Regions from separate parts of the Streptomyces sp. NPDC018031 genome, predicted to be linked through region 3. Evidence: riboswitches for the same ligand, from Rfam matches in the RefSeq annotation. Region 3 holds a riboswitch; each other region holds the start of a gene.
The links. A riboswitch is a leader RNA that binds a small molecule or an ion and turns the genes downstream of it on or off. The one in region 3 is predicted to bind cobalamin.
Positions count from the first base shown of each region.

Region 1: linked by a shared signal. The riboswitch ahead of ACH4B3_RS30765 (energy-coupling factor ABC transporter permease) and the one ahead of ACH4B3_RS11550 (prenyltransferase/squalene oxidase repeat-containing protein) in region 3 are both predicted to bind cobalamin.
Region 2: linked by a shared signal. The riboswitch ahead of ACH4B3_RS02200 (ribonucleoside-diphosphate reductase subunit alpha) and the one ahead of ACH4B3_RS11550 (prenyltransferase/squalene oxidase repeat-containing protein) in region 3 are both predicted to bind cobalamin.

Region 1 covers NZ_JBIRFT010000022.1:31,539-35,742, forward strand. The annotation lists gene ACH4B3_RS30760 (SpoIIE family protein phosphatase) at 1-1,493, shown strand, start outside; cobalamin riboswitch at 1,598-1,794, shown strand; gene ACH4B3_RS30765 (energy-coupling factor ABC transporter permease) at 1,823-2,536, shown strand; gene ACH4B3_RS30770 (energy-coupling factor ABC transporter substrate-binding protein) at 2,538-2,942, shown strand; gene cbiQ (cobalt ECF transporter T component CbiQ) at 2,947-3,696, shown strand; gene ACH4B3_RS30780 (energy-coupling factor ABC transporter ATP-binding protein) at 3,693-4,204, shown strand, end outside.
Region 2 covers NZ_JBIRFT010000001.1:517,912-522,115, forward strand. The annotation lists gene mctP (monocarboxylate uptake permease MctP) at 1-915, shown strand, start outside; cobalamin riboswitch at 1,217-1,374, shown strand; gene ACH4B3_RS02200 (ribonucleoside-diphosphate reductase subunit alpha) at 1,500-3,923, shown strand; gene ACH4B3_RS02205 (ribonucleotide-diphosphate reductase subunit beta) at 3,923-4,204, shown strand, end outside.
Region 3 covers NZ_JBIRFT010000003.1:287,207-291,410, reverse strand. The annotation lists gene ACH4B3_RS11560 (CbiQ family ECF transporter T component) at 1-212, opposite strand, end outside; gene ACH4B3_RS11555 (SCO2322 family protein) at 428-1,192, opposite strand; gene ACH4B3_RS11550 (prenyltransferase/squalene oxidase repeat-containing protein) at 1,192-2,505, opposite strand; cobalamin riboswitch at 2,709-2,839, opposite strand; gene ACH4B3_RS11545 (TetR family transcriptional regulator) at 2,955-3,566, opposite strand; gene ACH4B3_RS11540 (glycosyltransferase family 4 protein) at 4,075-4,204, shown strand, end outside.

The DNA.
Region 1 (4,204 bases), on a different contig from region 3:
GCCCGGGCCGGGGCGTGCTGGTGCCGGACCTCGGCCTCCTCGGCGAGGAGGGTGCGGGCGGGGGCACCGGCCCCGGGCCACCCGACTGGTCGACCGCGGTCCCCGGCACCCGTTCGGCGATCAGCGTCCCGATGTGCGCCGGGAACACCCTGCTGGGCAACCTGATGCTGTGGCGGACCGCGCCCACCCGGCCCGCCTTCGAGAAGGGCGACCTGCACCTGCTGGAGGAGATCGCCGCCCGTGCCGCGCTGGCCCTGGACAACGTGCGCCGCTACACCCGCGAGCATCTGGCGGCGGTGAGCCTGCAGCGGTCCCTGCTGCCGCCGGCCACGGCGGACACCGCCGCGGTCAGGACCGCCAGCGTCTACCTGCCGGCCGATCCGATCGGCGGGGTCAGCGGGGACTGGTACGACGTCATCCCGCTTTCCTCGGCGCGCGTCGCCCTGGTGGTCGGGGACGTGGTGGGGCACGGGCTGCGGGCGACCGCCTCGATGGCCCGGCTGCGCACCGCCGTGCGGACCCTCGCCGACCTCGATCCGGACCCGGACGAACTGCTCACCCATCTGGACGACCTGGTGCTGCAACTGCCGCTGGGCGCGCCGGAACCGGCGGGGGCCCAGCAGCCCGTGGGCGCGGAGCAGCCCGGCGTGCCGACCCTGCCCGGCCCCGGCCTGTCGGGCGACTCCTCCGCCCAGAGCGGACCGGACACCTTCGCCGCCACCTGCCTGTACGCGGTGTACGACCCGGTGAGCGGCCGCTGTTCGATGGCGAGTGCCGGGCACCCGCCGCCGGCCGTGGTGGACGCCGACGGCACGGTGACCTTCGTGGCCATGAACCCCGGCCCGCCGCTGGGGGTGGGCGGGCTGCCGTTCGAGAAGTCGGTGATCGACGTCACGCCGGGCGGTGTGCTGGCGCTGTACACCGACGGCCTGATCGAGCGGGGCGAGGGCGACGTCGACGAGGGCATGGAGCAACTGCAGAAGCGGCTGGTGCAGACGGACGCGCTGCACCGGCCGCTGCACGACGTGGCCCGGGAGATCGTGGCCGGGCTGCCGCCCACCCGCCTGCCGGACGATGTGACGCTGCTGGTGGCCCGGACGCGGCGGGTGCCGGAACGGGACACGGCGACCTGGGCGCTGGAGGCCGACCCGGCCGTGGTGGCCCGTGCCCGGGAGCTGGTGATGCGACAGCTGACCGCCTGGGAACTGGACCTGCTGTCGTTCACCACCGAGCTGGTCGTCAGTGAGCTGGTCACCAACGCGATCCGGCACGCGGGCGGCCCGATCGAACTGCGGATGATCCGGACCGACGTGCTGACCTGCGAGGTGTCCGACCCCAGCAGTACCCAGCCGAGGATGCGCCGGGCCCGGGACACCGACGAGGGCGGTCGCGGTCTGTACCTGGTCGCCCAGCTCACCACCCGATGGGGCAGCCGCTACACCCGCGGGGGCAAGACCATCTGGGCCGAACAGGCGCTGCCGCCGATGCTGTGAGGGCCCCGGCGCCGGGTCCGGCGGCCGGCTGGGCACCGCCCCGGGCCGCCGGTGCGGCGGTTGTGCGCTGCTTGCCATGGCTTGTCGTGAGCACGTATGGGGCACTAAGGTCACAGGGCCTTGGTGCACGGGAAACCGGTGTGGAACCGGTGCGGCCCTCGCCACTGTGATCGGGAAGTCCGGCTCCATCCCCGCGGGGAAGCCACTGGGACGGCGTGGAAGTACCGCGGCGCCCGGGAAGGCGGAGTTCGGGCGGCATCACCCGTCAGCCAGGAGACCGGCCAGGGTGTGTCGTCCATCCACGAGGTGCTGGAGAGGTCTCCCTTCTCATGCATATAGCCGAGGGCTATCTGCCCCCTGTGCACGCCGCCGCCTGGGCCGCGGCTTCCGCTCCGTTCGTCTTCCACGGGGTGCGCGCGCTGACCCGCGAGGTCAAGACGCACCCCGAGAGCACACTGCTGGTCGGCGCCTCGGGCGCCTTCACCTTCGTCCTGTCCGCCCTCAAGATCCCTTCGGTGACGGGGAGCTGTTCGCACCCCACCGGCACCGGGCTCGGCGCCATCCTGTTCCGGCCGCCCGTCATGGCCGTGCTGGGCACCATCACGCTGCTGTTCCAGGCCCTGCTGCTGGCCCACGGCGGACTGACCACGCTGGGCGCCAACGCCTTCTCCATGGCCATCGTCGGCCCGTGGGCGGGATACGGCCTGTACCGGCTGCTGCGCCGGTTCGGCGCGCCGCTGATGGTCTGTGTGTTCTTCGGCGCGTTCGCCGCCGACCTGAGCACCTACTGCGTCACCAGCGTGCAGCTGGCCCTGGCGTTCCCGGACCCGAGCAGCGGATTCGCCGGCGCGCTGGCCAAGTTCGGCGGCATCTTCGCGGTCACCCAGATTCCGCTGGCGGTCAGCGAGGGGCTGCTGACGGTGCTGGTGATGCGGCTGCTGACGCAGTCGAGCAAGGGCGAGCTGGCCCGGCTGGGCGTGCTGCCGGGCGAGCGGTCCGGCGACGCGAGCGGCACGACCGGCACGAAGGGCGCGGTGGCCTGACATGAGCCGTAACGCGAAGATCAACGCACTGATCCTGGCGGTGGTCGCGCTGCTCGCCGTGCTGCCGGTCGTCCTGGGGCTCGGCGACGACAAGGAGGAGCCGTTCGCCGGGGCCGACGCCCAGGCGGAGACGGCGATCACCGAGAACAAGCCGGACTACGAGCCGTGGTTCAGTCCGCTGTACGAACCCCCGTCCGGAGAGATCGAGTCGGCGCTGTTCGCGCTGCAGGCCGCGCTGGGGGCCGGGGTGCTGGCGTACTACTTCGGGCTCCGCAAGGGGCGCCGCCAGGGCGAGGCCCGCGCCGCCGCGGCGGCCGCCGCCGCAGACCTGCCGCCGGCACCCGACGCGGGCGCGCCGGAAGAGCCGGCACGGCCCTCGGGCACCGCCGCCGACCGGTCCGCCTGACCCGGTGCTGCCCATCGACGCGGCGGCGCACAGCAGTCGCTGGCGCCACCGCCATCCACTGGAGAAGGCCCTGCTGGGTCTCGGCCTGACGGTGACCGCGGTCTGTCTGCCGCCCTGGCCGGGCGCGCCACTGGTGGCCGCCGCCACGCTGGCACTGCTCCTCGGCCCGGCGGGGGTCGCCGGACGGCAGCTGTGGCGGGCCTTCCGGATACCGCTCGGATTCTGCGTCACCGGGGCGCTGCCGCTGCTGGTGCAGGTGGGCGGTCCGCACGGGCCGCTCTCCCTGGCGCCGGGCGGCCCGGAGCAGGCCGGACAGCTGCTGCTGCGGACTTCCGCGGCCTCCTTGGGGGTGCTGCTGTTCGCCTTCACCACACCGGTCTCCGACGTGTTCCCCCGTCTGGTGCGGGCCGGCGTGCCGGCGGCCGTGGTCGACGTCGCGCTGGTGATGTACCGGATCAGCTTCCTGCTCCTGGACACGCTGTCCCGGGTCCGCCAGGCGCAGGCCGCCCGGCTGGGCCACACCAGCCGGGCGGCGGCGTGGCGGTCGGTGGCCGGGCTGGGCGCGATCGCGTTCGTCCGGGCCTTCGACCGGGCCGGCCGGCTGCAGGCCGGGCTCGCCGGCCGCGGCTACGACGGCACGCTGCGGGTCCTGCTGCCCCCGGCGACCGTGTCGAGGCGCTTCGTCGGCGCCACCGCGGCCCTGCTGACGGGCCTGGTCGTCCTCACCCTCGTACTCGAAAGGCTCGTCCCATGACCCCGTCGTCCCCGCCACCGGTCGTGGAGCTCGTCGACGCCGGATACGCCTACGAGGACGGTCCCCCGGTGCTGCGCGGGGTGTGCTTCGCCGTCAGCGAAGGGCGTTCGGTGGCGTTGCTCGGCCGCAACGGCAGCGGCAAGACCACCTTGATGCGGCTGCTCAGCGGCGGGCTGCGGTGCGCCTGGGGCGAACTGCGGCTGGACGGCGAGCGGGTGGGCCACGACCGCAAGGCGCTGACCCGGCTGCGCACCGCCGTCCAGCTGGTCGTCCAGGACCCCGACGACCAGCTGTTCGCCGCCTCGGTCGGCCAGGACGTGTCCTTCGGCCCGATGAACCTGGGGCTGCCGCCGGAGGAGGTGCGCGACCGGGTCGCCGAGGCCCTGGAGGCGCTGGACATCACGGCGCTGCACGACCGGCCCACCCATCTGCTCTCCTACGGGCAGCGCAAGCGCGCGGCCATCGCCGGGGCGGTGGCCATGCGTCCGCGGGTGCTGATCCTGGACGA
Region 2 (4,204 bases), on a different contig from region 3:
ACCGGGAAGCCGCGCGGGTCGCTGGCACCGGCGGAGGCGTCCCAGTGGGCGTACGCCACGCTCGCGGTCGGCTCGGCGCTGGCGCTGTTCATGTACCCGCACTCGATCACCGCGACGCTCTCCAGCCGCAGCCGCGAGGTGATCCGCCGCAACACCACGATCCTGCCGCTGTACTCGCTGGTGCTCGGGCTGCTGGCGCTGCTGGGCTTCATGGCGATCGCGGCCGGCGTGAAGGTGGACAACGGGCAGCTCGCCATCCCGCAGCTGTTCGAGGACATGTTCCCGGCCTGGTTCGCGGGCGTGGCGTTCGCCGCGATCGGCATCGGCGCGCTGGTCCCGGCGGCGATCATGTCCATCGCCGCGGCGAACCTGTTCACCCGCAACATCTACAAGGACTTCCTCAAGCCGGACGCCACGCCGGAGCAGGAGACGAAGGTCTCCAAGCTGGTCTCGCTGCTGGTCAAGGTGGGTGCCCTGATCTTCGTCCTGGGCATGGACAAGACGGTGGCGATCAACTTCCAGCTGCTGGGCGGCATCTGGATCCTGCAGACCTTCCCGGCGCTGGTCGGCGGGCTGTTCACCCGGTGGTTCCACCGCTGGGCGCTCATCGCCGGCTGGGCGGTCGGCATGATCTACGGCACGGTGGCCGCGTACGGCGTGGCCAGCCCGACCCAGAAGCACTTCGGCGGCAGCCAGAAGGAGATTCCGGGCATCGGTGAGATCGGCTACATCGGCCTGACCGCCTTCGTGCTCAACGTCCTGGTGACGGTCGCGCTGACGGTGCTGCTGCGGGCGATGAAGGCGCCCGACGGGATCGACGAGACCTCCCCGTCGGACTACACGGCCGACATCGGCGACGCCGGCGTGAAGGCCGAACTGCCGCCGGCGACCGCGGGTGCGCCGGGCGGGCACTGAACCGGGGCCGGCGCCGCGGGCGCCGGCCCGTACGCCGGGCGGTGGGGAGGCCGTGCCCGGTCTCACACCTCCGAACGCCTCCCGGACGGCGCCGTGGTGCCGTCCTGCGCCCGGCCGGGCGGTAGCGTGACGACCAAGGGGCGCGGCGAGCTCGCCGCGCCCCTTGGCGTGCGCCGCGCCCCGTGCCGCGGGCCCGCCCCCGCGCCGTGCGCCGTGCCTCTTCGGGTGCGCCGCGGCGGCCGAGCACGCATCGCCGCGATATAGCACAATCGTGCGAAAGCTCAAACCTGCTGACACAACATGTGGGGGCGCATGCGGCGGCCAACACAAGATGTATGCTCATCCTCGCTGTCGCCGCAGGGGAATCCGGTGCGAATCCGGAACTGTCCCGCAACGGTGTACGTGTGTGTTTTTGCGTGCGCGTAAGTCCGGTTACCTGCCGACGGCCTCGAAGACGTCCGGGCCTCGCGGGTTGGGCCGGTGGACGCTGCACGGTGTGCCCCGTCATCGGTTCGGCATGCCCGTGGGCGCCCATCGCGCACCGCCCTCCTGGCCCTCTCAGCCGAGCGAGGGAGAGCACTTCCGTGACCATCGCGCCCGCCGATCCGGTTTCAGCGGCAGCCCAGGACCCCAAGGACCCCACGGCCGCGCCCGACGCGCCGGGGACCGCCCTGCTGCGCACCCTGACCGATCTCACCGCCGACCTGCCTGCCACCGACCCCGGGAAGGTGGCGGCCGCCGCGCTGCGGGGCCGCCATCCGGGTTCGGACGAGGCGGAGTTGCGGGCGCTCGCCACCGAAGCCGCCGCCGGAATGATCTCCGAGGAACCCGAGTACTCCCGGCTGGCCGCGCGGCTGCTCACCCTCGCCATCGCGGAGGAGGCGGCCGGCCAGGGCGCGGTGTCCTTCTCCGCCTCGGTCGAGACCGGCCACCGCGAGGGCCTGATCTCCGACGCCACCCTCGCCTTCGTCCGGGCGCACGCCGACCGCCTCGACACCCTGGTCGACAAGACCGTGGCCGACGGCGCCGACGACCGCTTCGGCTACTTCGGCCTGCGCACCCTGCACAGCCGCTACCTGCTGCGCCACCCCACGACCCGTCAGGTGATCGAGACCCCGCAGCACTTCCTGCTGCGGGTGGCCTGCGGCCTCGCCGAGAACCTCTCGGAGCGGGCCCTGGCGGAGGTGTCCGAGCTGTACCGGCTGACCAGCTCGCTGTCCTACCTGCCCAGCTCCCCCACCCTGTTCAACTCCGGCACCCGCCACCCGCAGATGTCGTCCTGCTACCTGCTGGACTCGCCGCTGGACGAGCTGGACTCGATCTACGACCGCTACCACCAGGTGGCCCGGCTGTCGAAGCACGCCGGCGGCATCGGCCTGTCCTACTCCCGTATCCGGGCCCGGGGTTCGCTGATCCGCGGCACCAACGGCCACTCCAACGGCATCGTGCCGTTCCTGCGCACCCTGGACGCCTCGGTCGCCGCCGTCAACCAGGGCGGTCGTCGCAAGGGGGCGGCCTGCGTCTACCTGGAGACCTGGCACGCGGACATCGAGGAGTTCCTGGAGCTGCGCGACAACACCGGTGAGGAGGCCCGCCGCACGCACAACCTCAACCTCGCGCACTGGATCCCGGACGAGTTCATGCGCCGGGTGGAGGCGGACGCCGAGTGGTCGCTGTTCTCCCCGTCCGACGTCCCGGAACTGGTCGACCTGTGGGGCGAGGAGTTCGACACCGCCTACCGGCGCGCCGAAGCGGCGGGCAAGGCGGTGCGGACCATCCCGGCCCGGGTGCTGTACGCGCGGATGATGCGCACCCTGGCGCAGACCGGCAACGGCTGGATGACCTTCAAGGACGCCGCCAACCGCACCGCCAACCAGACCGCCGAGCCGGGCAAGGTGGTGCACTCCTCCAACCTCTGCACGGAGATCCTGGAGGTCACCGACGACGGTGAGACGGCGGTGTGCAACCTGGGCTCGGTCAACCTCGCCGCGCATCTCGGCCCGGACACCGGGGACGGCGTCCCGGGCATGGACTGGGAGCGGCTGGACGCCACCGTCCGCACCGCCGTCACCTTCCTCGACCGCGTGGTGGACATCAACTTCTACCCGACCGAGCAGGCGGGCGCCTCCAACTCGCGCTGGCGGCCGGTGGGCCTGGGCCTGATGGGCCTGCAGGACGTCTTCTTCCGGCTGCGGCTGCCCTTCGACTCCCCCGAGGCCAAGGCGCTGTCCACCCGGATCTCCGAGCGGATCATGCTCGCCGCGTACGAGGCGTCCTGCGACCTCGCCGAGCGGCACGGCCCGCACCCGGGCTGGTCCGCCACCCGTACCGCGCGCGGCGTGCTCCACCCCGACCACTACGCCGGCGCCCAGGTGACCTGGCCGGAGCGGTGGACCGCGCTGCGCGAGCGGATGGCGGTCACCGGCATGCGCAACTCGCTGCTGCTGGCCATCGCGCCGACCGCGACCATCGCCTCCATCGCGGGCGTCTACGAGTGCATCGAGCCGCAGGTCTCCAACCTCTTCAAGCGCGAGACGCTCAGCGGGGAGTTCCTCCAGGTCAACTCCTACCTGGTGGAGGACCTCAAGCGGCTCGGGGTGTGGGACGCGCAGACCCGTGAGGCGCTGCGCGAGTCCAACGGCTCGGTGCAGGACTTCTCCTGGGTGCCGCGGGAGCTGCGGGACCTGTACCGCACGGCCTGGGAGGTCCCGCAGCGCGCGCTGATCGACATGGCCGCCGCCCGCACCCCGTACCTCGACCAGAGCCAGTCGCTCAACCTGTTCATGGCCTCGCCCACCATCGGCAAGCTCAGCTCGATGTACGCGTACGCCTGGAAGCAGGGCATCAAGACCACCTACTACCTGCGGTCGCGTCCGGCGACCCGGATCGCCCAGTCGGCCCGTGCGGCCGGCGCCGCGGCCACCGTCCCGGTGCCGCAGGCCGCCCCCGACGCCGAGGCGATCGCCTGCTCCCTGGAAAACCCCGAGTCCTGCGAGGCCTGCCAGTAATGCCCGACAACAGCCCCACCAGCACGGCGCTCTCCTCCGGCGCCGCCGCCCCGGCGGTGAAGAACCTGCTCGACCCGGGCTTCGAACTCACCCTGCGGCCGATGCGGTACCCGGCCTTCTACGAGCACTACCGCAACGCCATCAAGAACACCTGGACCGTGGAGGAGGTCGACCTCCACTCCGACGTGGCCGACCTCGCCAAGCTCTCCCCCGGCGAGCAGCACCTGATCGGGCGGCTGGTGGCGTTCTTCGCGACCGGCGACTCGATCGTGGCGAACAAC
Region 3 (4,204 bases):
ACCAGCAGGCCGATCCGGAGGAACGCGCCGTAGGACCGGGCCCACGGCGCGTCGGTGCGGCGCACCGCGACCACATAGCCCGCGACCGCGATCAGCAGCCCGAGCAGCAGCGGGTTGGTGGTGCGGGACGCGGCGGTCGCCAGTCCCAGCGCCCACAGCCACCAGGCGCCGGCGTGCAGGGCGGTGCGGCGGGTCTCCCTGGGGGCCCGCAGCCGTTCGGCGAGCGAGGCCGCCCCGCTCGCGGTGCCCTTCGGGGTGCCGGGTGCGCCGCCCCGGGCGCCCTCCGGCGGGTCGGCCGCGGTGCCGCCGGGCGCGCCCTGCGGCGCGCCGGGTCCGGTGCCGCCGCGGCGGCCGGGCACCGCCCCGCACTCGCCCCCGGGTCCGCCTTCGGCCGCACCGGGCCGGGACGGGCGGGGTCCGCCGGCGCTCATCCGCGGCGGCGGCGCGCCTGCCACAGGGCGGCGGCCCCGAGCGCGACCACGGCGGCGGCCCCGCCGATCAGACCGGCCGAGGGGCCGGCGTCCCCGCCGTCCCCGCCGTCCGCCCGGGATCCGCCGTCGTCGTCGGCGGATCCCGAACCGGCGGACCGGGAGACGACCTCCGCGCAGCCGGACCGGGGGTAGCCGCCGATGGCGCAGAGCAGCGCCGAGGAGTCGTAGCGCAGCGGCTCGGCGACCGCGGCCAGCGCGTCCGCCGCGGTGGCGCCGCCGGCGACCCGGGCGCAGGCGGTGCGGGCCGCCGGCGGGGTGTGCCCGTCCGGCGCGTCGGCCGCGGTACCGAAGTCGATGACCACGGCGACCCGCTTGCCGCCGTCCCCGGCCGGGGTGTCCCCGCAGATGGTGTCGAAGGAGGCGGTGCCGCGCGGCCGCGTGGCGTTCCGCGAGTCGGGGCTGACGGCGTACCGGAACCCGACGGTGTCGCCGTCCCCGGGCCGGGCGGTCCCCGGGCCCTGCGTGGCGTAGGTCCACCGCCCGCCGTCCCGCTCCCAGTAGGACCAGTAGCGGTAGCCGTCGGCCGCGGCCGCGGGGGTGGCGCCGAGGGCGATCAGGGCTCCGGCCGCCAGGGCGGCCACCGCGCCGGATATCGCCGTGCCCGGGACGGCGGACGGCCGCGCCCGGGGCGGTGCGGGCGGGCGCGCGGTCCCGTCCGTCCCGGGGCCGGTCCGCCTCCGGGGGGTCGCTGCGGTGTCCATCAGTGCTGCTGCTTCTTCCGGCCGCTCAGCAGGAAGCCGATGCCGATGCCCATGACCGCGCCGACGCCGACGATCCACCAGACGCCGTAGCCGCCGTCGTCGTCGTTGTCGTCCTTGTCGTTCTCGGAGTCCTTCTTCCGCTCGGTCCCGCTCGGGTCGGCCGACGGCGTCCCGGCGCCGGGGCCGGTCTCGCCGAGCGCGCGGAGCAGGTCGGTACCGCCGAAGTCCCGCGGATCGGCCCCGGCGGCGCGGCCCGCGAGGATGAGCTTGGCCAGCGCCGCGGGCTGGTCCTCGGCCCAGGCGACGGCCCCGGCCTCCTTGCCGGTCAGCCACTTCAGCGGCTTGGCGGCGGCCTCCCGGTGGCCGCCGGCGGCCAGTGCGAGCACCGCGTCCGCGGTGCCGCCGACGTCGGGCTGCTTCTCCTGCCCCGGCATCGTGCCGTTGAGGTGCTGGCCGTTGGCGGCGAGCGCGGCGGACAGGTAGGCGGTGGCGGCGTCCGCGCCGGCCGCCGGTTCCCGCGCGGCCTTGTCGTCGCCGCTGCCGCCGTCGCAGTCCAGCGGCGCGAGCGGCTTGTCCGTCTTGTCTGCCTTCGCGACGTCGAACACGAATCCCTTGCCGTGGGCGGCGAGCGCGGCGGCCGTGGTGGCCAGCGGGTTGGCGTGCAGCTTGCCCTTGTCCGGCTGGTAGGCGAAGGCGCCGCGCTCGTCCCGGTCGGCGTCGCAGCCCAGTTGCAGCGCGAGCAGCGCGTCGTACGGGCTGTGGCCGCCCTTGGCGGAGGTGATCCCGGCGGGGTCCTCGCCGGCGGCCGCGAAGGCCCCGATCACGGTGGCGGTGGAGTTGGCGTCGCTGGGGCTGCCCGGGTTCATGCCCCAGCCACCGTCGTCGTTCTGCTGCCGCTTGAGCCAGGCGATGCCCTTCTCCACCACGGCGCCCCGGCCGCCGACCGCGGCCAGCGCCTGCACGGCGGCCGCCGTGGCGTCGCTGAACTCGCCCTTCTTCGGCTCGCAGGGCGTCGCCGTCTCGTCGCGGTAGGCCGCGAACCCGCCGTCCGCGCACTGCTGTCCGGCCAGCCAGTCGACGGCCGCCGCGGGCGGCGTGAGGCCGGACGCGTCCTGCGCGAGGAGTGCCAGGGACTGCCGCCAGACGCCGTCGAACCGGGGGTCTCCGGAGCCGTACAGGGCCTCCGGCAGGGCGGATGCCGTGGGCTTGGGCGTGTCCTGCCGGGCTGCTCCGGCGGCGGTCGCGGCGGGCGCGAGGGCCGTGCCCAGGACGACGGAGACAGCCAGAGCCGCTGCGCTGCGGCGTGCGTTCATGGGACGGTGCCTCTCGGTGGAGACCGGCCGGGCCGGTTGACGTCGTTGCGGTGGGTGGTGCGGTTCTGCGCAGCCGCGCGCGGCCGACCACCCGCGCGCCCGCATCGGTTGCGGCCGGCGACGCGGAGGCACCGGGCCCGGCTCCGTATTCCTCGACGGTGCCGCGTCCCGGCGGCGCAGCGTGCGCGGCGCCGCCGGTGACGGGAGCCTGTGCGACGTCCGGCCGGGCGCTCCGGCTCGTACGGCGCCGGGAAGGGCCGTACTCACGGTTGCGGGTCAGCGCCGGATTCGCACCGGCTTCTCCCGATCGGACACCGATGAAGTTGTGCACGGACACTCTAACCGGGGCGGTGTCCGTGACCCGGCCCCGGCTCGGGCGCGTACCGGTGACCGGCCGGTCCGGGCGGCGGACGACGGGCGCTTGGGCCGACCGGGCGGCCGGCCGTCGGTCAGCGGCGGGCCGGCGCGGTCAGGTCGATCAGCCGGCACACCGTCTCGATGTCGATCTTGACCTGGGCGATCGAGGCCCGTCCCGACAGCCAGGTGATGAGCGCCGAGTGCCAGGTGTGCTCGATGACCCGCACCGCCGAGAGCTGTTCGGCGGTCGGCGACCCCGTCAGGCCCATGGCGTCCAGGATGATCGCGGTGGTGAGCCGGGAGACCGCGTCGACCTCCGGGCTCACCGAGCGGTCGGCGAAGGTCAGCGCCCGCACCATCGCGTCCGCCAGCTGCGGTTCGCGCTGCAGCGCGCGGAACGCCCGCATCAGGGTCTGGGCCACCCGCGCCGCGGGTTCGGGCTCGGTCGGCGGACGCTTGCGCAGCGTCTCGTGCATCTGCTGGAGCTGGTCCTGCATGGTCGCGACGAGCAGATGGACCTTGGAGGGGAAGTAGCGGTACAGCGTGCCCAGGGCCACCTGCGACGTCTCGGCCACCTCGCGCATCTGCACCGCGTCGAAGCCGCCCCGGCTCGCCAACTGGGCGCTGGCGTGCAGGATCCGGCGGCGGCGTGCTTCCTGCCGCTCGGTCAGCTGCAGGGAGGCTGGCTTGGCTTCTGCGGTCATCTGTCCTACTTCGGTGCCTTCGGTACGTTCCGTCTGCAGGCTGCGGACACCGTGCATGATGGCAGGGCCGCCGGAGTGGTGCGAGTCACTGAAACGTGTTCCAGGCTAACCCCGCCGAAGCCCGCCCGGAGCGCCGTCGTCCCAGCTCGGACAGGTTCCTGCCGCCGGTCGCGGTACTCGCCCGTCAGGTGACGGTGCGTCGGGGTCCGGTGCTCCGGCGCCGCCCGCCGGACGGCCCGCCGGGCGCCCCGCCGCCCACCGGTCCCGCGGCCGTCGCCGCTGGTGCGGCACGGTGCCCGGGCGACCCGGCGGCGGCCCGGCCGGCACCCGGCCGGGGCGCCGCGCGGCACCGGGCGGCGGCAGTGGCGCGGATCACCCGTCCCGCCCCGGGCGGGCCGGTGCCGGGCGGGTATCTTCGGACTTCTCCGGCGATCCGTAAGTGAAACTTGTTCTAGCCGTTTGCTTGCGGATACGCTCCCGCTGAACTGCACCGAGAAGGGGGCCGCGAGTGACCGGCGACAGGCCGCTGCGCATCGCGCTGCTCACCTACAAGGGGAACCCGTTCTGCGGTGGCCAGGGCGTCTACGTACGCCACCTCTCGCGCGAACTGGCGCGACTGGGCCACCACGTCGAGGTGA